2 regions of the Alteromonas sp. RKMC-009 genome follow, and region 2 is predicted to be linked to the other one. Evidence: riboswitches for the same ligand, from Rfam matches in the RefSeq annotation. Region 2 holds a riboswitch; the other holds the start of a gene.
What was found. Region 2 has a riboswitch for thiamine pyrophosphate ahead of DS731_RS06985 (TonB-dependent receptor). Riboswitches for the same ligand answer to the same signal wherever they lie in the genome.
Positions count from the first base shown of each region.

Region 1: another riboswitch for thiamine pyrophosphate. It lies ahead of thiC (phosphomethylpyrimidine synthase ThiC); the one in region 2 lies ahead of DS731_RS06985 (TonB-dependent receptor).

Region 1 covers NZ_CP031010.1:439,889-450,992, reverse strand. Annotated here, with positions in the region: gene feoB (ferrous iron transporter B) at 1-1,096, opposite strand, end outside; gene DS731_RS01910 (FeoA family protein) at 1,141-1,374, opposite strand; TPP riboswitch at 1,578-1,691, shown strand; gene thiC (phosphomethylpyrimidine synthase ThiC) at 1,787-3,670, shown strand; gene thiE (thiamine phosphate synthase) at 3,670-5,208, shown strand; gene DS731_RS01895 (HesA/MoeB/ThiF family protein) at 5,195-5,953, shown strand; gene thiS (sulfur carrier protein ThiS) at 5,950-6,150, shown strand; gene DS731_RS01885 (thiazole synthase) at 6,153-6,923, shown strand; gene thiH (2-iminoacetate synthase ThiH) at 6,920-8,035, shown strand; gene DS731_RS01875 (DUF4861 family protein) at 8,326-9,570, opposite strand; gene DS731_RS01870 (glucose 1-dehydrogenase) at 9,781-10,542, shown strand; gene kduI (5-dehydro-4-deoxy-D-glucuronate isomerase) at 10,573-11,104, shown strand, end outside.
Region 2 covers NZ_CP031010.1:1,597,555-1,608,658, reverse strand. Annotated here, with positions in the region: gene prfC (peptide chain release factor 3) at 1-975, opposite strand, end outside; gene DS731_RS21885 (hypothetical protein) at 1,162-1,338, opposite strand; gene rimI (ribosomal protein S18-alanine N-acetyltransferase) at 1,479-1,931, opposite strand; gene DS731_RS07010 (hypothetical protein) at 1,935-2,438, opposite strand; tRNA gene DS731_RS07005 (tRNA-Trp) at 2,501-2,577, opposite strand; gene DS731_RS07000 (phosphotransferase) at 2,702-3,529, opposite strand; gene pnuC (nicotinamide riboside transporter PnuC) at 3,507-4,127, opposite strand; gene DS731_RS06990 (hypothetical protein) at 4,120-4,389, opposite strand; gene DS731_RS06985 (TonB-dependent receptor) at 4,399-6,453, opposite strand; TPP riboswitch at 6,511-6,613, opposite strand; gene DS731_RS06980 (hypothetical protein) at 6,737-7,417, opposite strand; cyclic di-GMP riboswitch class I at 7,463-7,544, opposite strand; gene DS731_RS06975 (helix-turn-helix domain-containing protein) at 7,732-9,516, shown strand; gene DS731_RS06970 (acyl-CoA thioesterase) at 9,576-9,995, opposite strand; gene DS731_RS06965 (GNAT family N-acetyltransferase) at 10,056-11,104, shown strand, end outside.

The sequences.
Region 1 (11,104 bases), 1.2 Mb from region 2:
GCAAACGGGCTGAACAGGACATCAGCGGGATGGTCAGCATGGTGATAAGACGCTTGTGCGGCGACTCGATAGTACGGGCCGCCATGATGGCAGGAATGGCGCAGGCATGACCCGAAAGATAAGGAATAAAGCTTCTGCCAGATAAGCCCACTGCGCTCAACGGGCGGTGACACATCAGTGCCGCACGGGCAAGATAACCGCTGTCTTCCAGCAAGCCGATAATGAATGTCAGTACCATAATTTGCGGTACGAACACCAGGAAAGAGCCTAAACCGCCGAATATGGCGTCGTTAAAAAAGTCAGTAACAATGCCTTCCGGCGTAATTGCACTGACACCTTCAGCAGCGCTGCCGATCAGCGTTTCCACGCCGTCCATCAGGGGGGCCGCGAGAGTGAAAATACTCTGGAAGAGTACAAACATGACGCCGAGGAATACCAGTGAGCCGGTCCAGCTGTTTAACAGGAAGCGGTCGACGCTGTTCTGATTTTTCAGCACAACATCCAGGTGCAGGCCGTACTTTGAAGCCAGTGCCTGACTCTGATTTACCGCAGACTCCCCCTCTGAAAGCGATGTCGTCGGGATATGACCTGACGGCGCTTTGGCAACAGACAGCATGGTCTGCTTAAATTCATGCAAGCCGTCCAGGGTTCTTGCTGACAGCGCCATTACCGGACTGCCTAATTCTTTACTCAGCGCCTCTGTGTCGATATCTTCGCCGATCCTGCGGACTTCGTCGATGAAGTTGAGGGCAAAGAGTACAGCTTTATTGTTGGCTTTTGCCAGTTTCTGCACCTGCAGACCCAGCACTAAACTGCGCTCTAAACGGGTGGCATCAAGCACACAAACCACCAGAGAGGTATCGTCACGTTCTACCGATGCGGTGATTTCTTTAATTGCGATTTCTTCATCACGGCTAAGACCACGAAGCGTGTAAGTGCCCGGCAAATCTACCACTTCAAAATCCTGACACTGACCCCGTTTAACTTCCACGGTAACACCGGGATAGTTAGCGACTTTTTGTCGCAGACCGGTTAATTGATTGAATAAAAGACTCTTACCGGAATTGGGCTTTCCGACCATTAAAATGCGTTGCATGAAAAAAGGGTATCCTGTTACTGCCGACAGCGGAAAAGTGAGCGTTAGTTACGCACTTCAACTTCGATTTGTGCGGCGAGATTTTCTTCGATAGCAAACACGCTGCCACCCAGTTGCATCACGATAGGTCCGCCCAGCGGGCCTTTTCTGACACACTGAACTTCACGTCCATTCTGAACGCCCATTTCAGATAAACGTTCCTTTACGTTGACACATAAACTCTCTTTCACAGAGATAATAATTGCTTGTTGTTTGCTTGGTAAATCCCACAATGTCATACAAAATCTCTAATTTAATCAACGCGTTAAACCTGGCGTTGAGTGTTCGACTACATTGAAGAGCCTAATGACAATAATTACTATTCAGCCTACCAGAAACTTCACAAACCGACCAGCGATCTGGCAGCAAACTCGCTAAAGACACTTATCAGCGCGTTAAGACAAAGCTTGTTTTCTTTTTCAATTCATGATTATAGTAAAAACAGAACTTGTCGGAGTGCTTCGTCTTTCACATGAAAGCAAGCTGAGACCGCATTGCGGGATCCGTAGAACCTGATCAGGCTAATACCTGCGAAGGGAACAAGCAGCAACACCGTTCCACCATCACAACAGACGACCGTCTGTTTGCCGGTGTTGCCCCTTGTATACTCACTCCTGACAAGCATTTATCACCCGAAAAGGAACAAATGCTATGTCAACACGACGCGAGAAACGCCAGCAGGCACAAACATTTATACAATCACTGAAAGGTGAAGCTTTTCCTAATTCTTTCCGCCAGTACGAAGAAGGGTCAGACCCGTCAATCCGTGTGCCCATGCGGATGATTGCCCAGTCTCCTACCCGCATCAGCGAGCAGGAAGAAGAAATTAATCCGGATATTCCCGTATACGACGCCTCCGGCGTATTTGGCGACCCGGCCTGTGAAGTCGATGTGACCAGAGGCATTCCGCATTGCCGCGCTGAGTGGATTAACGCACGAAGCGATACGCAAGCCATTGCCGCGTCTGAATCATCCTATACGCAGGCGCGGGATGCAGACATCACCTCAGAATCCATTCGTTTTCAGGCGAAAAATACCATCCGTAAAGCCGCTGCCGGCAAGGTAGTAACGCAATTGCACTATGCCCGCCTGGGCATAGTGACGCCGGAGATGGAATACATCGCCATCCGCGAAAATATGGGTCGCGCTGCGATTAAAAATGAACTGTTGAACCAGCAGCATGAAGGAGAAGCCTTCGGCGCAAACATACCACCGGAAATCACCGGTGAGTTCGTACGCCGCGAAGTCGCAGAAGGCCGGGCGATTATTCCGGCCAACATCAACCACCCTGAAGCTGAGCCGATGATTATCGGGCGAAACTTCCTGGTCAAAGTGAATGCCAACCTCGGTAATTCCGCGGTGACCTCGTCCATTGAAGAGGAAGTGGAAAAGCTGGTCTGGGCCACACGCTGGGGCGCAGACACCATCATGGACTTATCTACCGGCCGCAATATTCACGAAACCCGTGAATGGTTACTGCGTAACAGTCCGGTGCCCATTGGCACAGTGCCCATTTATCAGGCGCTGGAAAAGGTCAATGGTGTCGCTGAAGATCTCGACTGGCCGGTTTTTCGTGACACCCTGATTGAACAGGCTGAGCAAGGGGTGGACTATTTTACTATCCACGCCGGCGTTCGCTTACCCTTTGTACCGTTAACCGCTAAGCGTGTTACGGGCATCGTGTCCCGTGGTGGTGCTATTATGGCGAAATGGTGTTTGTATCATCATCAGGAAAGTTTTCTGTATGAACATTTCCGCGAAATCTGTGAAATCTGCGCTCAATATGACGTAAGCCTGTCACTGGGTGACGGTCTGCGCCCCGGTTCCGTTGCTGACGCCAACGATGAAGCACAATTTGCCGAACTGCGCACCTTAGGCGAACTCACAGCTATCGCGTGGGAATATGACGTTCAGGTGATGATAGAAGGCCCGGGCCACGTGCCTATGCACCTGATCAAAGAGAACATGGATGAGCAGTTATCTCATTGTCATGGCGCACCGTTTTACACCCTCGGTCCGCTGACAACGGATATCGCCCCGGGGTATGACCATTTCACGTCCGGGATCGGCGCAGCACTGATTGGCTGGTATGGCTGTGCCATGCTTTGCTACGTCACCCCCAAAGAGCATCTTGGCCTGCCGGATAAAGAAGATGTGAAGCAGGGCCTGATTACTTACAAAATTGCCGCCCACGCAGCAGACCTGGCAAAAGGTCACCCGGGCGCACAAATACGCGACAATGCCATGTCGAAAGCCCGCTTTGAGTTTCGCTGGGAAGACCAGTTTAATCTGGCACTGGATCCGTTTACCGCCCGCGCCTATCACGACGAAACCCTGCCACAGGCTTCAAGCAAGGTGGCGCACTTCTGCTCCATGTGCGGTCCGAAATTCTGCTCCATGAAGATTTCTCAGGAAGTCCGTGACCATGCACAGGCGGAAGAAGCGAAGCAACAGGGCATGGCCGATATGGCGAAGAAGTTTTCAGCCTCCGGCCGCGCTCTCTACGTTGATGCTGCCGTTGCTGAGGGCGAATAATGTTACCCCGTGTTTTAACCATTGGCGGCACCGACAGCTCCGGCGCCGCCGGTTTACAGCAGGACCAGCGTGCGCTGCAATGTTTTGCTGTCCACCAGATTAGTGTGGTCTCGCTGGTCAGCGCGCAAACTCATGACAGTGTGCTGCACGTTTCTCCGGTATCGCCGGCGTCATTTTCGGCACAGCTGCAAGTCGCTTTTCAGCCGCAGATCCCTGCGGTAATAAAAGTGGGTGCGCTGGCGAATGATGAACAGATCCATGTGCTCATTAAGAAACTGTCTGAATATCCGCAAATTCCGGTGATTTGGGACCCTGTATTACAGACATCATCAAAGAGTAAACTCGGTGACTTGTCGTTTGATGCTATCGCCGGGCTATTGCCCTACATCACGCTTATCACGCCGAACTATGATGAGCTGGCCTGGCTGACAGGCTTTACGTTACGGCAAGCCAGGGATGAACTGGCTGCCGCCCATCAGCTTATCGCTTCCGGCTGCGATCAGGTGCTGGTAAAAGGCGGTCACAGACCAGACTCATCGCTCCGGCCCGACTCCGGGAACACGTCGGAAATCTGTGATGTGCTGTACAGCAAAGAAAACGTCCGGCGCTTTGTGCACAAAGCCCGGCAGCCTTTTAACTTACGGGGTTCCGGTTGTCTGCTGGCATCGGCCATCGCCGGAGCAATGGCTGAGCAGTACATCACAGAAGATGCAGTTTCGCTGGCCGAAGCTGTGGTTGCCGCAGCCTGGCAACAGGCAGAGTTGGTTTTACCTGAAACGGCTGTCCTTCGTCGCCCGCCGTCTGAACGTGAGGGGCACGCTGAACAACAGACACCGTTGCTTCCCGCCTCACTGCTTCCTCACTTCCCTGCGGTTTTCGAAGGCTTGTTACCAGTAGAGAATGATTATTTTTTACCGGAATTACTGGACTCTGCGCCCGGGCTTTATCCCGTGGTGGACAGCATTAAATGGCTGCAGCGCCTTCTCCCTTTAAATCTTAAGATCATCCAGTTGCGGATTAAATCCAAAGGTGCAGAACTGAGTGAAATCATCCGCGAGGCAGTAACCATGGCTGCCGGATACAACACCCAGCTTTTCATCAATGACCACTGGCAACTGGCTATCGAACACGGGGCGTATGGTGTGCATCTCGGGCAGGAAGATCTCGCATCTGCCGATTTGAGTGCCATTGCCCTTGCCGGGTTGCGGCTGGGCATTTCCACTCACGGATATGCAAAGCTGTGCCGCGCCATTCAAATCAGGCCTTCTTACATAGCGCTGGGTCATATTTTTCCTACCAGAACGAAAGATATGCCCTCTGCACCACAGGGTACGGCGCGGCTGGCTGACTACGTGTCACTTTGCAAATATCACGGCATTCCCACTGTGGCCATCGGCGGTATTAAGTTAAGCAATATCGACACCGTGGCTGCCACAGGCACAGATGCCATTGCCGTGGTGACGGCCATTACAGAAAGCAATAACCCGGAAGACGCCGTCAACGCATTGCGCGGGAGGTGCCGCCGTGCTGACCACTGAACTGTATTCACGCTACAGCCGTCATTTACTGCTGGATAATTTTGATGAGGAAGCCCAACTCCAACTCATGCAATCAAAAGTCATGCTGTTTGGCTGCGGCGGACTGGGCTGTCAGGTAGCCATGGCGCTGGTATCTGCCGGTGTTGGCGAAATTGTGCTGGTCGACCATGACATCGTAGAACTCAGTAATTTACCCCGCCAGTGGCTGTTTACCGAAGCCGATGCGGGACAAAAGAAAGTCTGTGCTGCACGGTCGCGACTGGCAGCCATGCATGGCGGGTGTCAGATTAGATGCATTGATGACCCGGCCGATCCCGTCAGACTTGCCACCCACCTGCCGTACTGTTCGTTGCTGCTGGATTGCACAGACAGCGTGTCCAGCAGAAAATTTGTCAATGGACTGGCCCTTGAACATAAGCTGCCGCTCATTTCCGCCAGTGCCGCAGGCTTTGCTGCCACGGCGCTGGCGCTCAATCCTGCATCCGGCTCGGCCTGTTATGAATGCATGGAACAGATTGGTGAGCACTCACAAATGTGCATGGAACAGGGAATATTCAGTCCTGTGGTAGCTATTGCCGGTCAGTTTCAGGCCAGTCTTGCACTCAGTTACCTGTGCGGCATTCAACCTGTGGATTTCGGACAACTTCACGTCTATGACGGACGCGCCCTCACCCTGCGCCATTTCAGGGTGAATAAAAATACGGCGTGTCCGGCATGCTCAAACAATATCGGGGGAACACCATGAACATATTGTGTAACGGTGACAAGCTTACTCTGCCAGAAGGCAGCCTGCTCGCCGATGCGATCAGTGATTATCTGCAGCAAACCCCGTCAGTGGCTGTAGCGGTAAACCAGACAATCATACCGGCCAGCCAGTGGCAACATTATAAGCTCCAACCTGACGATGCCGTAGAACTCTTTACTCTTGTAGCGGGAGGTTAATGATGCTGACAATTGCCGGCACCACTTTTACATCCAGATTATTCACCGGTACTGGGAAATTCAGTCACCCTGATATCATGAAAGATGCCCTGGTCGCCAGCCAGACCCGGCTTGTTACGCTTGCACTTAAACGGCTTTCAAAATGCGACGTACCCGACCCTACCCTCAGGGTTTTGCGTTCGCTGCCGGTTACATTACTGCCTAACACCTCCGGGGCGGCGACAGCGGAAGAAGCGGTTTATGCTGCCCGTCTGGCCAGAGAGCTGTTGGGAACCAGCTGGCTGAAACTGGAAATTCATCCCGATCAGCGCTTCTTACTTCCCGACCCCGTGGAAACTCTCAAAGCCGCTGAAGTGCTGTGCAAAGAAGGCTTCGACGTGCTGCCCTATTGTCATGCGGATCCTGTCCTCTGCAAGCGTTTAGAAGAAGCCGGATGCGCTGCCGTGATGCCACTAGGCGCGCCTATCGGCTCCAATAAGGGCCTGCAAACCCGCGAGTTCCTGCAGATTATAATAGAACAAGCCGGCGTGCCGGTGGTGGTTGATGCAGGGATCGGCGCTCCCTCTCATGCTTGCGAAGCCATGGAAATGGGCGCTGATGCAGTACTGGTAAATACCGCCATTGCTGCCGCGACCCAACCTGTTGCCATGGCCACTGCGTTTGCAAAAGCCGTGGAAGCCGGCCGCGAGGCCTGGCTGGCCGGTGCAGCACCGGTTAACTCCCGGGCTTCCGCCACCAGCCCGTTCACACAGTTTCTGGCTGGCTTATCATGACAGTGGCAGAAGAGCTGTCCCGCACAGACTGGGACGATGTCAGGCTTGCGCTTTACAGCAAAAGCGCGGCAGATGTGATGTCAGCACTACAACGCTCCGTCCGGCACTGGCAGGATTTTCTTGCGCTGATATCCCCTGCCGCAGAGGGATTTCTGCCGGATATGGCAGTTAAGGCACAGGCCCTCACACGCCAGCGTTTCGGCCATACCGTGTCTTTGTTCGTGCCATTGTATCTGTCGAACCTGTGCGCCAACGAATGCACCTATTGTGGCTTTACCATGAGCAATAAAATTAAGCGCACGAAACTGACCATGGCTGAAATATCAGAGGAAGTTTATGCCATTAAGAAAATGGGTTTTGATTCCGTGTTGCTGGTTACCGGCGAGCACGAAACAAAAGCAGGCATGGATTATTTTCTAGAGGCAATAGAGTTAGTAAAGGCTCACTTCAGCCATGTTGCCATGGAGGTACAACCTCTTTCCACAGATGAGTACCGTGCCCTTGCAGCAGCCGGAACTGACAGTGTGCTGGTTTATCAAGAAACTTATCATCGCGCCCATTATGCGGAGTATCACCTGCGGGGCAAAAAGCAGGATTTCGACTGGCGGTTAGCAACACCGGACAGGCTTGGCGAAGCTGGTATGAACAAAATCGGTCTCGGCGCATTACTCGGGTTATCCGAATGGCGGACGGACAGCGCATTTACCGCATTACATCTCAGCCTGTTACAACAACGCTACTGGAAAAGTCGCTACTCCGTTGCGTTCCCCCGCATCAAGCCCTGCGCCGGTGACCGGGCAACGCAGAAAAGTCAGGTATCAGATAAGCAGCTCATACAACTTATTTGCGCTTACCGACTGTGTTTTCCGGAAGTGGAATTAAGCCTTTCCACCAGGGAATCCCCGGCATTTCGCGACAATGTCGTACCATTGGCTATTAATCAATTGTCTGCCGCATCGCAAACACAACCTGGCGGATACAGCGCTCCCACAACAGCACTGGAGCAATTCTCAACCGAAGACACCCGCTCAGCCAGTGCAGTGGCAAACAGCCTCACCGCCCGCGGACTCGACCCGGTATGGACAGACTGGCTGAATGCATTCGGCCGTTAAGTGCAGTTAAATGTATTGGGAGAGTACAGGACGCACGGGCTGGGTATTCCCGATGGGTTTCATACATAATGTTTATAAAGCGTCAAAGATAGGCAAGGCTTTTCAGATTTACGGGGAGGAGCCAGACGGGAGGAAAGCCGGTTAAGCATGAGCGGAAGGGAAATCTTGATGCGTTTCAAACCCTCAGCCGCAGGGATGCGGCTGTGGAGCTCCCATGGATGGGTTCACAGCGTGTTTGAAACGCATCAAGGTTTCCCAGCTCATGCGTCCGGCTTGCTTCCCGAATCAACCTACCCCGCTGTTACAGGGCTTGCCAGTGCTTTAAGTTTGGTTTTCAGCAGTTCTGTGAAGCCACTTTCGTCATCAGGGCTGTCAGGGTGAGAAGGCCATACTGCCATGAACTGATATTCCATGGTTGTTGCCGGCTTGAACTGAATCAAATAGTCATATTCCGCTTCAAATTTGCGGGAGATATCGTCTACTTTGTAGAACAGTGCCATGCCCAGCTCGTCATCTTCGCCCAGCAAGCTTTGCTTACCGTAAGTGGCAATGACGCCCCAGCCATTCATTTCAAGTTCGATGTACTGAGTGTTGTCATGCTTAACAATGCCCGTTACCAGGTCATCTGCTGTTTCGCTTAACGACACGGTTACCGTAGTTGACGGGTCACCGGCGTGAATTTCGTAATCTGCACTGGCATCGAGTTTCTTACCATTCACATCCCAGCCATCATAATTCACGGTGAACCCGGCAGACAGCTTGTCGTCATGGCCCAGTACCCAGGACATCTCGTCCACGTTCTGCATATGCATTACCGTGTCGCCTTCCATACGGCCAAAAGAACCAAGACCCAGCGCCTTACCCACTTTCAGCACATCGCCGCCCCAGTCAGACAAATCATGATAGCTGTCGTAACCATCCTGCCCCACCTGATGCAGCACGGGCTCATTACCGGTTTTTACAAAGATATCCGTGCCGTTACGCCAGTCCAGATATAAGCGGTATCCCACAAGGTCATTTTCCCAGCCAGGTCCTTCATAACGTAAATAGTATGAATGATCAGTCAGTTGCGGAGGCGCAGTAAAAGAATCTACATTCTCAAAGCTGAAACCGTCTGCTTTATATTCTTTACCATCCCATTCACCGCCCTGACGAACTGACAATTCAGTGTAAGCAACATCCGGTGCATCCGGGGCTGAATCTGACAGAGCAATTGTGGCTTTTTCACCGGCATCCAATGTGACTAAAACGTTAAGAACATCATTTCCCTGCTGATCTTTTGTCCACTCAGAAGGAAAGTTTGTCACTTTTTTTGTCACTGCATTGTCGTCATCAAATGCGCTTGCCGGAAAACGCAGAAGTTGCGGAAGCGCTGCGCCGCCGGCCGGATTACTCACGCTGACCTTACTGACAACAGATTCTGCAGATGATTGTTTTTCCTGACTTTCCTGATTAGAAGACGGGGTTTTATCAGGGCTGCATGCGGCAGCGGATAACGCCAGAATGATACTCAGTGGCAGGGTTGATTTCTTCATATTGCGCTCCGTGATTTCGTCGTTTAGAGGTCGTTATTCGGGGAAATACTTTGCACTAATATATTGACAATTGCCACCGGTGGCAATTATTTTAAATATTGTTAACATTGTAAACTGTGTGTGGTGTTTCATCGCTTATCCGGAAAATGCGTTTCCGGTTCATTTACAACACCCGCAAAATTCATCGTTTTTACGCTAAAAGGAAATGTCATGCCTAACTTCAGTTTGACGGGAAAACGTGCGCTGGTCACCGGTGCCAGCCGCGGTATCGGACAAGCCATGGCCGTCGCTCTGGCCGAATCCGGCGCCAGTGTTATTTGCGCCAGTTCCCGTGAAGGCGGATGTGAAGAAACCCTCGCCAAAATCCGCGCCGTCAGCAACGTGGAAGTTACCGCCCTGCATGCCGATCTGTCTGACATGGCAGCGGTTCAGAAGCTGGCTGATGACGCACAGGCTGTTTGGGGTGGTATCGATATTCTTGTGAATAACGGCGGCACGATTTTCCGCAGCCCGGCCGTAGATTTCCCGCTGGAAGAATGGCAGAACGTGTTGCGCGTAAATACAGACTCAGCGTTTCTGCTCAGCCAGCGAATCGGCCGCAACATGATTGAGCAGGGTTACGGCAAAATCATTAATACCGCATCTATGCTCAGTTACAGCGGCGGCATCACAGTACCTGCCTACACTGCCAGCAAGCACGCCATTGCCGGATTAACCAAAGCACTGGCTAATGAATGGGGCAAGCACAACGTTCAGGTGAACGCTATTGCGCCCGGCTATATCCGCACTGACAACACGCAGGCTCTGCAGGACGATGCAGGCCGCAGCAAGGAAATTATTTCAAGGATCCCGGCCGGACGCTGGGGCGAAACGGAAGACTTAAAAGGCGCACTGGTGTTTCTGGCCAGTGATGCAAGCAATTACGTGAACGGCCATGTGTTAGCCGTCGACGGCGGCTTCCTTGCCCGCTGATCCTCACAAACCCTACAAGAGACAGGCACCATGACTACTGAACACGAAATCCGTTACGCCGTAGGACAACGGGAAGTTAAGTCTTACGACACCAATGAACTGCGTGAAGCCTTTCTGGCTGACAAACTCATGCAGCACGGCAAAATTTACTGGGTCTACAGCCACTATGAGCGTTTCATGGTGGGCAGCGCAGTACCAACTTCTGCGCCGCTGAAACTGGAAACACTGGATGACCAGCTGAAAATGAGTTACTTCACCGCCCGTCGTGAAGTGGGTGTTATTAACATCGGCGGTACCGGCACAGTCACTGTAGGCGACACCACCTACACACTGGAAAAAGAAGAAGCCCTGTATATCGGTAAAGATAACGAATCCGTTGTGTTTGCTTCAGACGATGCGGCTAATCCGGCGAAGTTCTACCTGAATTCTGCACCGGCGCACCATGTTTACCCATGCAAAAAAGTGGGTAAAGGCGATGCCAATGTGCTGCATCTTGGCAGTCAGGAAACCAGTAACGAACGTGATATCAATCAGTTGCTTATCAACACCGTGGTTGATACCT
Region 2 (11,104 bases):
CTTCTCGTATTTCCCCGAAACGATGCGGCAGAACGCAATACGGTCGCGGTGTTTAGGATCCATATTCGCCTGGATCTTAAACACGAAACCACTGAACTCAGGCGCATCAGCACTGATTTCACCGTCTTCTGTCTGGCGTCCCTGCGGCGCAGGTGCCCACTCAACCAGACCATCCAGCATATGGTCAACACCAAAGTTACCCAGTGCTGTACCAAAAAATACCGGTGTCAGTTCGCCTTCAAGGAACAGTTCCTGATCAAACTCGTTAGACGCCCCCTGAACCAGCTCCAGTTCGTCTTTCAATGTTTCCAGCAAACCGCTGCCAATAGCAGTTTCAAGTTCCGGATTATCCAGACCTTTGATAATGCGTACATCCTGAATCATGTGACCCAGACCGGATTTGTACAAAATCACTTCATCACGGTGCAGGTGATAAACACCTTTAAATTCTTTTCCACAACCGATTGGCCAGGTCACCGGCGCACACAGGATTTTCAGCTCGTTTTCAACTTCATCAAGCAACTCCAGCGGGTCGCGGATATCGCGGTCGAGCTTGTTCATGAAGGTAATAATAGGCGTATCGCGCAGACGGGTAACTTCCATCAGCTTACGGGTACGATCCTCAACACCTTTTGCCGCATCGATAACCATCAGACAGGAGTCAACGGCAGTCAGTGTGCGGTAGGTATCTTCAGAGAAGTCTTCGTGTCCCGGCGTATCCAGCAGGTTCACCAGATTTTCACAGTAAGGGAACTGCATGACCGAGGTCGTAACTGAGATCCCCCGCTCTTTTTCCATTTCCATCCAGTCAGATTTGGCATGCTGACCGGACTTCTTCCCTTTCACGGTACCGGCTTTTTGCAAAGCTTGTCCGAACAAAAGGACCTTTTCAGTAATGGTAGTTTTACCCGCATCGGGGTGACTGATAATCGCAAACGTACGGCGTTTGCTGATTTCGCTGGTTAGGTTACTCATGGATATTCTGATCTGTCACTGTGTGAGGGTAGACGCGGGTTCAGAGCTTGCGGGCGGCGCCACCTTGAATTTCAAAAATTGGCGCGCATGATACCAGAATTGAGAAAAATTGCCGCCCTTTTCTCTACGGTGCAAATCCGCCGGCGCATTTGCACCGGCAGGCAGAAAGTTTGTACTCCGGAGGTCTTACTTTTTCTTCTCCGGTATGGATTTATCGTATTCCACCAGCTCTTCTAATGCAGCCCCGGGATCCTCTTCCCCGGCGACGGAGTCGAATTCTTCTTCGTCATGACGAAAGTCTTCTTCCGCCAGCGTGATTTCCCGTTCATGTTCACGGGCTTTTTTATTGCTGTCAGCCATCATATTCACCTGCTAATTGAACAAAACACACTTTTGTTAATTATACGTGAAGAGAGGATTTTGGATGAGATTTCAGATTATTTTTCTCACCGGGAGATGGTTTACTCTGTAGGATACAACCGCCGGGTATAATCGCTGACGCCCTATACCAGCAACATACGCATTATCCGCGCGTCTTCTTTACCGCCATCACAAGGGTAGTAATTTTTACGCACTTCAATGTCTTCAAAACCGGCTTTTTCGTACAGTGAAATGGCTTTGAGGTTTCCGGCTCTTACCTCGAGCCACAGTGACTCAGCCTGTTGTTGCCGGCACCATGCAATCACACCGTCTAATAACTGTTTTCCGGCCCCCTGCCCCCGGTCAGAAACAGCAACTGCAATGTCCATTAACGTGGCTTCGCCGGCAACCAGTAATATCACGGCGTAACCGGTGAGCTTAAGCTCACTGTTAAGTGCTGCCAAACCTGCATAGGGCGGTGTAAGACAGTCCGCAAAGGTAGATAAGGACCAGGGATTATAAGTGGCCTGCTGATGAATAGCATGGGCGTCATTGATCAGAGTGTCAGAAAGTGGCTGGAGTGTGAACGACGGCATCACTTACTGACCGGCACAAATGACCTGCCACAGACGGCGCTTTTCCGCAGCGTCTGATGGCGCAGTTTTATAAGGTAATGAAAGAATATTATTTTTCAGGGACAACTCTGAACCAAATTGCCAGCGAACAGACTTTGCATCGTAAAAAAGAGACAACGCCTGTAATATGTCCTGTCCGGCAGCTCCGAAGCTGCGGGGATCAATGGTTTCAACCGCCGGTGATGCCGGTTTTGCTTCATCGTCCTGCACTTTTTCCGGGGCAGATGGTTTTTTATCCTGTTTATTCCCCAGCATGGAACGAAGCTGCGCAATGCGTGCCTGACCACTTGCGGCGGGTTGAACAGAAGACTGAGATGGAACGGCAGCGCCGGAAGGCGTTAGTTCAGCAGTGTGACTGTTACCGGCAGCAGATGTTGCCTGAGTCTGTGATACAGCCTGAGATTGCCATACACAGATACCCATTTCCTGAAGAACAGCAATTTGATAAGGATTTAAACCGGACGTCATGAAAATGGATTTACTTTTGAGTGGAAGAAAGTAGGAACACTATAACTTACTCAGAGGAAAAGTGGCAGGGGTGGAGGGACTCGAACCCCCAACCATCGGTTTTGGAGACCGCTGTTCTACCAATTCGAACTACACCCCTAGCGCGCTGTGCATTATACGTATGCATTAACAAAGGTAAAGCCTTTTTGTGGCAAAAAAACAGCAAAACCAGTGCCTTTGCCTGGCATTCGCACAATACGCACAAAAAGCGCACAGCATGGCTGTTACTCCGGTTCACTCACCTTCTGCCGGTTAGTGGTTTCCAGTGCTGCCTGCCAGAGTGCAGCAGTGACATTCACCACCCGGCGTTGCTGTTCACAGGCAAAGATGACCTTCTCTTCAGCGGCCCCGCTTAAAGCGGCGTAGTGTTTATACAAGCGCAAAGCGGCTTCGTCATTTAACTGATTAATCGCAGCACAGGATGCCACATCAAAATAACGATTGCCGCTGGCAGCATATTCCCAGTCTACGATAACGGGTTTAGCGCCACCGGCTCCGGTTCTCACAATGTGCGGCAAAGACAGATCGTTGTGACAAAGCACCGCCTGTTCAGCAGGCGGCTGCTGTGCATCACCGGAATCAATCACGTTTCTCAATGCTTCAGCCAGGGGATGACTGCTCTCAAGATCTGCACTTTCAAAATAGCGCACCAGTCTGGGCTCAAGACACAGAGGTGGCGCGTCAATAGCTGTGCAGTGAATGGTGTGTAACGCAAAGGCGAGCAGGATGATACTGTCTTCACTGTTTGCGTTGTTCGCCGGTTCCGCATCCGTGGTGACCCAGCGTTCTGCCCACAGCGTGCAGTCAGGACTCAGCCACACAGGTTCAGGCGCAATGCCCTGACGGAACAGGCTATGCTGAAGCGTAAACTGAGCATGTTTGTTTACACCGGTAAAACTCTCACCGGCAGACCACTTAACAGCGAACTCACGCTCACCGTCAGTGATATTGAACAGACGATTCACATCCCCGCCCTGCCGTGATTCACAGATTGCATTACCGCTAAGCTTCAACGGCTCTGCTAACGCTTTAACGATAAGCGCGGGCGTCATGTTCCTGCATCTTCCATTGTTTCAGCCATTGTGCATAACCAAATACGGCAAATCCGACATATCCCAGAAACAGACACGCCGACAACATCAGGCCGCTTTGGGCGTAAAGGTAAGCTGAAGCCAGATTGATTACTATCCAGTACAACCAGTTCTGTAAAACCTTATGGGCCACCATCACGGTAGTCACCACACTGACCACCTGTATACTTGCATCGAGTAGCAGGTGTTCGCTGTTGAACTGCCCCTGTGCCCAGAAGGATAAGCCCCAGGCGATCAGGAGAAGTCCCGGCACCAGCATGGCATGGGTATACCATGGCCAGGAATGCACCCGGTCGTCGCCGGCAGCCTGACGGTTCCACTGATAATACCCGTATCCGGCCATCATCATGTAATACAGATTCAGGATGGCCTGAAATGGCAGTGTAACCTGCCAGAAGAGCCAGGTATAAATAGCCGTACTGATAAATGCACACAGCCAGCACCAGCGGTTTTGCCTGGCAGCCAGCCAGACATAGGCCAGTGCCAGCACTACAGCAACCCACTCGGCCAGTGATGTCGCGGCTATCTGTTCAAAGAAATGCGGGATGAAATCAGTCATCCTGATCCTTACGGGCCTGCATCACATCGAAGTTCAGAAACTTGGCCACAAAAATGGCCTGCCCGACTTCTTCATGGGTGCGCTGCATTTCTTTTCCCAGTACCGCCATAACGTCGGCATACTCGCCGGTGACCTGTGTACTGGTAGAACAGGTCGTCACATCAAGGGTGTCGTAACTGTTCAGTCTGTCAATAAACGACTTTATGGGTGGAATGTACTCATTCACCAGAGGATACAGAGATAGCTCAACCATGACCTGCATAGAGATTCCTTAAAATTGAAAACGGGCTGTGACGCCGAACTGTCTGCCATCACCCAACTGATAATAAGGTTCAGCAAACTCATAGTAATCACGGGGATCGTTACTGAATCCACCGAAACCGCGGGTGTACCAGGTTTTATCAAACACGTTCTTTACCCACAGTGTGGTGCGCAACATGCCTTTTACCCAGGTAATATCAGTGTTGTACAACGTTGTGGCCGGTGCTGTTTCATCATGGCCATCAGAGAAGCGGTATTCGTCTTTAAAGTCCATATCAGCGCGCCATACCAGAGAATCAGTCAGCCACAACTCACTGAACAGGTTCGCTGTATATTTAGGTGCCTGAGCCTGACGCTGCTTACTGACATATTCACCGTCGGCAGTCTCGTAACCTTCAAAGGTGGCACTGAGGTAACCCGCGCTGGCCTGCACTGTCCAGGATGACGTTGCCTGCCAGGAAAGCTCCAGTTCTGCCCCTTTATTTGTGCCCACATCGGCATTCGCCGTGATATCGATAAAGGCGGCAGAACCGTCTTCACGTTCCTGAACATCAAAATCGCTGATTTGGGTATCTTCCCGTTCCATGAAGAAAACTGCTGCGCGGGCAGTCAACTCAGGAACAAACAGTTTGCCTTTGTAGCCTGCTTCATAGTTCCAGTTGTATTCCGCATCAAAGAAACGGCGCTCCCGGCTGACCTGTTCATCATAGTTAATGCCGGCACCTTTGTAACCTCTGGATACGCTGGCATACAGGTAGTCCCCTCCCATATCCCAGGTCAGTGCCAGTTTGCCGCCGGTCATGGTCGTGTCATCGTCGTACACCACCTGCGCATTATCAGCATAATCATAGGCGTAATTTTCAACACGCAGGGCGGACGTCAGCAATAAAGACGGAGTCAGCTGAGTATCAAGCTGACCGTAAACCGCTGTTGTCTGCGGTTCGAAGGTACTGATAAAGTCGCCGTCAGCATAGGTATACTGGCGCAGTAAATCCTGTTCACTCTGATTGATGCGGCCACCGATAACCCAGGTCGTGGTGTCATTGAAGATTTTTTTATCTTCAGCAGAAGTAAAACGCACCTCGGCAGATTGTTGGGAAACATCCCGGTAATATGCATCAAAGGATGTATAGCCCCAGGGGTGAAAACCAGTGTAGGTCCAGTCTTCGTCGTAGCCGTAAGCGATATCATGACCGGCCATAGTCGCAATGATTTCCAGCAAACCACCGGCGGTTTCATGATTGATATGTGCACTGACCGCTTTGGTTTCCTGCTCATCAAAGCCGGGTTCATCCGACAACGTGTGGCGGTTGTTATCCAGTGAGAAAGCATCGTAACCGTTATTGATATCGTACCAGCGGAAATCCACCGCAACGGATGTTTTGTCAGTCACATCCCACAGTGTTCCCAGCCTTACTGCATTCTCATGAATCCCGTTGGTATCGTCGGCACCCAAAAAGTCATTTTCAATAAAACCGTCACTGCTGTTGTGCACAAACGCTGCACGCCAGGCCAGAGAATCAGACGCTTGTCCGCCATGAGCACCTTCAGCGCGGAAGAAAGATTTGTTTCCCACAGACAATTCAAAATGACTCTCACTCTCTTCTGAAGGAGCATTGCTGACAATCTTAACCGCACCGGCCAGAGCACCGGTTCCGAATACTGTCGCCTGTGGTCCGCGGTAAACTTCTACCTGCTGTGTATCAAAAAGTACACCTGCTGCAGCAAGACCGGAGAAATCAAAATCGTCGACCAGGAAACTGACTGAAGGATTAATCGGTTCAGCAAACTGGCTGCGCTCACCAATCCCCCGGATCTGAATAAAACGTCCACGGGATGCTCCGGCCGCAAAATTCACATTCGGCGCAATACTTAATACATTGTCAATATAGGTAGCCTGACGGCTGTCCAGGCGGTTGCCTGATAACACAGAAGCGCTGGCACTGAGTTGATCGAGAGTCGCTGTGCGGAAATCACCACTGACGGTAATACGTTCGATGTCTGCAGTGTCATCAGCAAAGGCAGGAAGTGCAAGTAGTGCGAGAAGAATTGCGTTTTTTTTCATTAGGATCTCTTTAATCATCAAAAAGATCCGGCTTTACGGCAGGTATTGAGGTTTTCAGATTGCTTTTATCACCATCCCTACGCCGGTATTATCCGGATCAGGTTTAAGGGTTCCCATGGAATGGATCTCAGCCGTAAAGACGGCACCCCTTGGCCTAATGCTTATTGCGGAGTCCGCAAATTAAGCGAGGGCAGTCTAACAACTTCAGTGACTTAGTCAAGTTGCCGGCAGCCCCGAAAAAGCAATAAAAAAGCCCGCGATGTGACGTGGCGGGCAATGAAGATCAGGCGACCTTCTGATTCTGGCGTCTTGTGCGCCATCCCATAAACCCTATTCCCAGAAGGATCAGTGACATGGCGGTTGGCTCACTGACTTCTGTAATAGAGGCATTCCGGAAGCGAACCTTCATATCTCCACAACCACTGGCTGCATCACAATCGTTAATGAATACGATGTCGGTAATAAGTCCTGACATGTAATCATCCAGAGTAATAGAGAAGGTTTCCCAGGCTGGTTCGTTGGTATAAGTAAAGTCATCCAGACCGAAATTCTGTGTGCCACCCAGAGCAAACGTGCGGCTGGCATCGTTATTCTGTTCACCGGCAGAGAAATCTGCCAGCCAGATCCCGCCAATCTCAGAGTAAGGGTTTGCATTAGTATTGTTGTTGCCCGGCGTCATACGAAATTCAAATGACAACAAAATATCTGAAGCAGAATTATCTAAATCCAGGCTCTGGATCCCGAAAGCATCATCCAGGTTCAGTGTGAACCAGCTGTTTTCGCGCAGGTTCAGTACACTGCCATTGTTTGTCCAGGTTCCGTAGTTAGACGTGCCGCTTTGTTGATGTGCAGTCAGAGTCTGGGCAGCGAAGTCGATATCGTAGCTGCTGATAATGTTGGCGTTAGCCGTGAATGCCGCACAGAAGCCGGTTAGCAGGGCTGCAGTTTTGATGCTAAATTTCATTTATGTTCCTTGAGCAGTGTGTGCCTGAAAATAGTTAAACAACTTCACTGCAACCCGGCTGTCTTATGGCGGTATAAGACCCGTGGCTTTCCGTCCCTGCCTCACGACAGGTTTGGCGAATCTACTCTGTGGAAGTGACGTTTCCACCAATGAGTCGACGGTTGTAATGATAGGGAGAGGCCCGCAAGTAAAAAAGGACACTTCTGAACGAAATCCGGTACAAATTTGTACCAACACAAAATTCACCCTTTTTCTGTCAAGCCACAGGTAATTCTTATATCCTTGACTGAAGGGATCCGGTATAGGGAGCAAACGTGCAGTATCACGGTTTTTTCTGGTCGGCAGTCATCCGCGCTTTATTGAGTCTGAGAAGGGATAACGGACTTGATAACGAATATGACACAACGATGCTCGAAAGCGTCACACAAATAGAAAATGAGAAAATGGACGATGACGGACTGGCGTCTATTCTTCACTCTCTTTGTCCTGCCAACGAATATGAGACAATTGGCCGCTCCCTGATTGGCTATTTTGATTTCAACAAAATGAGTAATCTGGTGGTGTATCTCACGGCCAGTAAGCATATTGATGACGCACTCCATGTACTGGGAAAACACTACCACTATATTCTGGGTAACAGTGCGGCACTGACAGTAAAAACTGACGGAAATGAAACCTGTCTCCGGTTTCAGCCATCATCACATCCTGTTCTTACCGAATTCCGCTGTTATTTCCTCCTCGCTTTGTGCCGTCACCTGGCCGGCAGAAAATTCGACTTCACAACGGTCACCTTACCGCCATCCGGCGAACAACCGGTCAGCTTATTAAGGCCGGTCAGCAGCGGTGATATCAGACATGAGGGAGTTGTTGTATGCCTTGTTTTCGATAATAAATGGTGTAAACAGGCATCATTTTACTATTCTCAGTCGATTAAAAAAATGCTGGCGGGAAACCTCGACACCAGCAATGATTTGCCGTTAAAGCAGCAGGTTAAAGAAGCATTTCTCAAAGCCCCGAGCCCGGCAAGGATCCGTTCGGAATGGGTAGCAACGCAACTAGGTCAAACGGAGTCCGCGTTTCGTCGCCAGTTAAGGCAAGAGTCCATTTCTTTCAGCGCATTACTCAAAGAGTACATTCATGACCAGTCATGTCACCGGTTACTCAGTGGCGAAAAAACGGAAGACACCGCCGCCCACCTTGGCTTCTCTGACCGCCGATCCTTTGAGCGCAGTTTTAAGGAACATGCCGGGATCAGTGCAGGACAGCTACGCCAGCTTGGCAACCGCCTGCGTTTTCAAAAAGGTAACGGTAATCTCATTAATGTGGTGGAGAACCTGCCTCCCCTGCCCAATTCAATTCAGACTCTGCTGAATATGGACTGTGAAACAATGACGCTGGCAGATGTGGTCTCACTGATTGAAAAAGATCCAATTTTTCAGGCCCACGTTATGAGCAAGGCCAGCAGAGCGGTTTATGGCTCTGTACCCAAAAATCTTGAACAGGCAATCGGCCGGAATCTCGGGCTAGGCAATATCCGGAATCTTGCTGTAATTTTCGCAGCGCAGCAGTTGCTAACCTCTCAATGCCGGTTTGAAAAAGTTAACCTGCTCACTGATGCGATGCTGCTGAGCCTGACTATCTTTCAGCGCCTGTTCGGTTTCAACCGCTTAAACGAAGACCAAACTGAGCAGGTCAAACAGCTTTTACTGTTTGGCACGTTATCCCTGTTTCTAATTTTTCACGACGAATGTCTGTTTTCCGACGGCGCAGTCACTCACTGGGATGAAAGCGCTTCATTTGACGTTTTCTTTAACCGTATCAATGATGAATACGGCGTTTGCCTGTATGGTGCCACATCATTAATGTTACTGAGATGGGGTTTTAACAGTGCAGTGAATCAGCAATTGTGGAAACTGTGCAGCAACGACGAAAATGGAAATTCTGACAGCCTGACGGGTCAGATCACACTGTGTCATACCATCGCATTCAATCTGCTGAATTCACAGGAAACACCTGAATACAGTCAGGATACGCTGACTAAGGTGCAAAGTGAGATGCTGGAAGAGATCGTGACGAGCTGGCGGGTTTCAGCGGCCTGATATCTATGATCAGTGCCGCTTACCCGCATCAGAACTTGTGAGCAGGCGGCTTTAACCGTTTATTCTGCATTCAGATTCAGGCTGCGGATTTCAGCCTCTGTTTGTGCTTTCAATATCTCCATCGTTTTACCATGGGGCGTCGGAGTACGGGAATCCGGATCGAGAGTTACAAAAACAATATCATCAGCGAGACATATGGTTTTCTTGGTCGCTTTGTTTCTCACCAGACATGTTACCGTAATCGACGTACGCCCCACCGATTTAGTTTCCAGACCAAACTCCACGATATCGCCCTGTAATGCCGGGGATTCAAACGTGATTTCACCAATATGCTTAGTGACCAGACAATTTGTTTCCAGCTGACAAATCGCGAAAATTGCCGCTTCCTCGTCAATCCATTCCATCGCCCGGCCACCAAATAAAGCATTGGCGTAGTTAAGATCATTGGGCATGACAAGCCGGCGGGATAAAAAGCGCATTCGAATTCCTCGTAAACAATAGATAAAATAGCGGCTGGATTATACGTGAAATGATATCAAATGGCTCAGACAACTGTGACTGACTGGCTTACAGCACCCTTGTTTTGTAATACCAGCGATTATCACCGGCAAAGACTAGTGATCCATGGCGATAAGCATCACCATGCCACCACAGTTGAAGACATACTCTCATCACTGCCTGAAGATATTTCTTTTTGCATTGCCGGCGAACTTAACGCCAGGCTTGCTGATATAGCAAAGACCAGGATAGCGAAGACCACGCCACTCAATTTGTACCGGCAGTGTTTAGGCAGTGAGTATGACATTGTCATCATCGACTTCTCTGAGCAATTCAGGCCATCTGTGCTGACGGCTCTGGCCGGTACAGTAAAAGTATCCGGAACACTAATACTTCTGACACCGCCATCAGATACCTGGCACTCTCATCCGTCGGTTACCCGCCCCTATTTTTTAAGCTACGGACAAACACTGAATAGCAGTGTATATATAGATAAGATTCTGCGCCCTTTAACAGACACTCCGGAGACGGGCATGGTCAGCCGGGACAGCGTGTACTTGCCCTCCCCGCAGGCTGTGGAAGTTTCCCGCATATCTGAGTCTGACAGACTGACCGCTACCCAGCAGAAGGTGTTTGACAAGATCACGCAGGATGACTGCAGCACTTACAAGTGTGTTTGTATTGAGGCAGCCAGAGGCAGAGGAAAGTCATTTTTATCCGGTAAAATTATCGCCCACTTTCTGAAACTGGAGTTAAATGTAGCTGTTACAGCGTATTCGCAAGCCTCTGTCTCAGGATTACTCGCGTCCTCGGAATGCGAAAGCGGAAACAAAGCGCAGTGGATGGCTACGGACAGCCCCCGGTTGTCCGAAGATAACATTGATGTTCTTGTCATAGACGAAGCAGCAGCGCTGCCACTGCCGCTGCTACAGCGTTTATTATCAACACCTGCGTTTGTTATTTTAAGCTCTACCACAGAGGGTTACGAAGGCAGTGGACAAGGATTCAGAACCAAGTTTCTCGAGCCTCACAATATTCCGGTGAGAAAGCTGTCAGAGCCTGTACGCTGGCGCGGTGGCGACCAACTGGA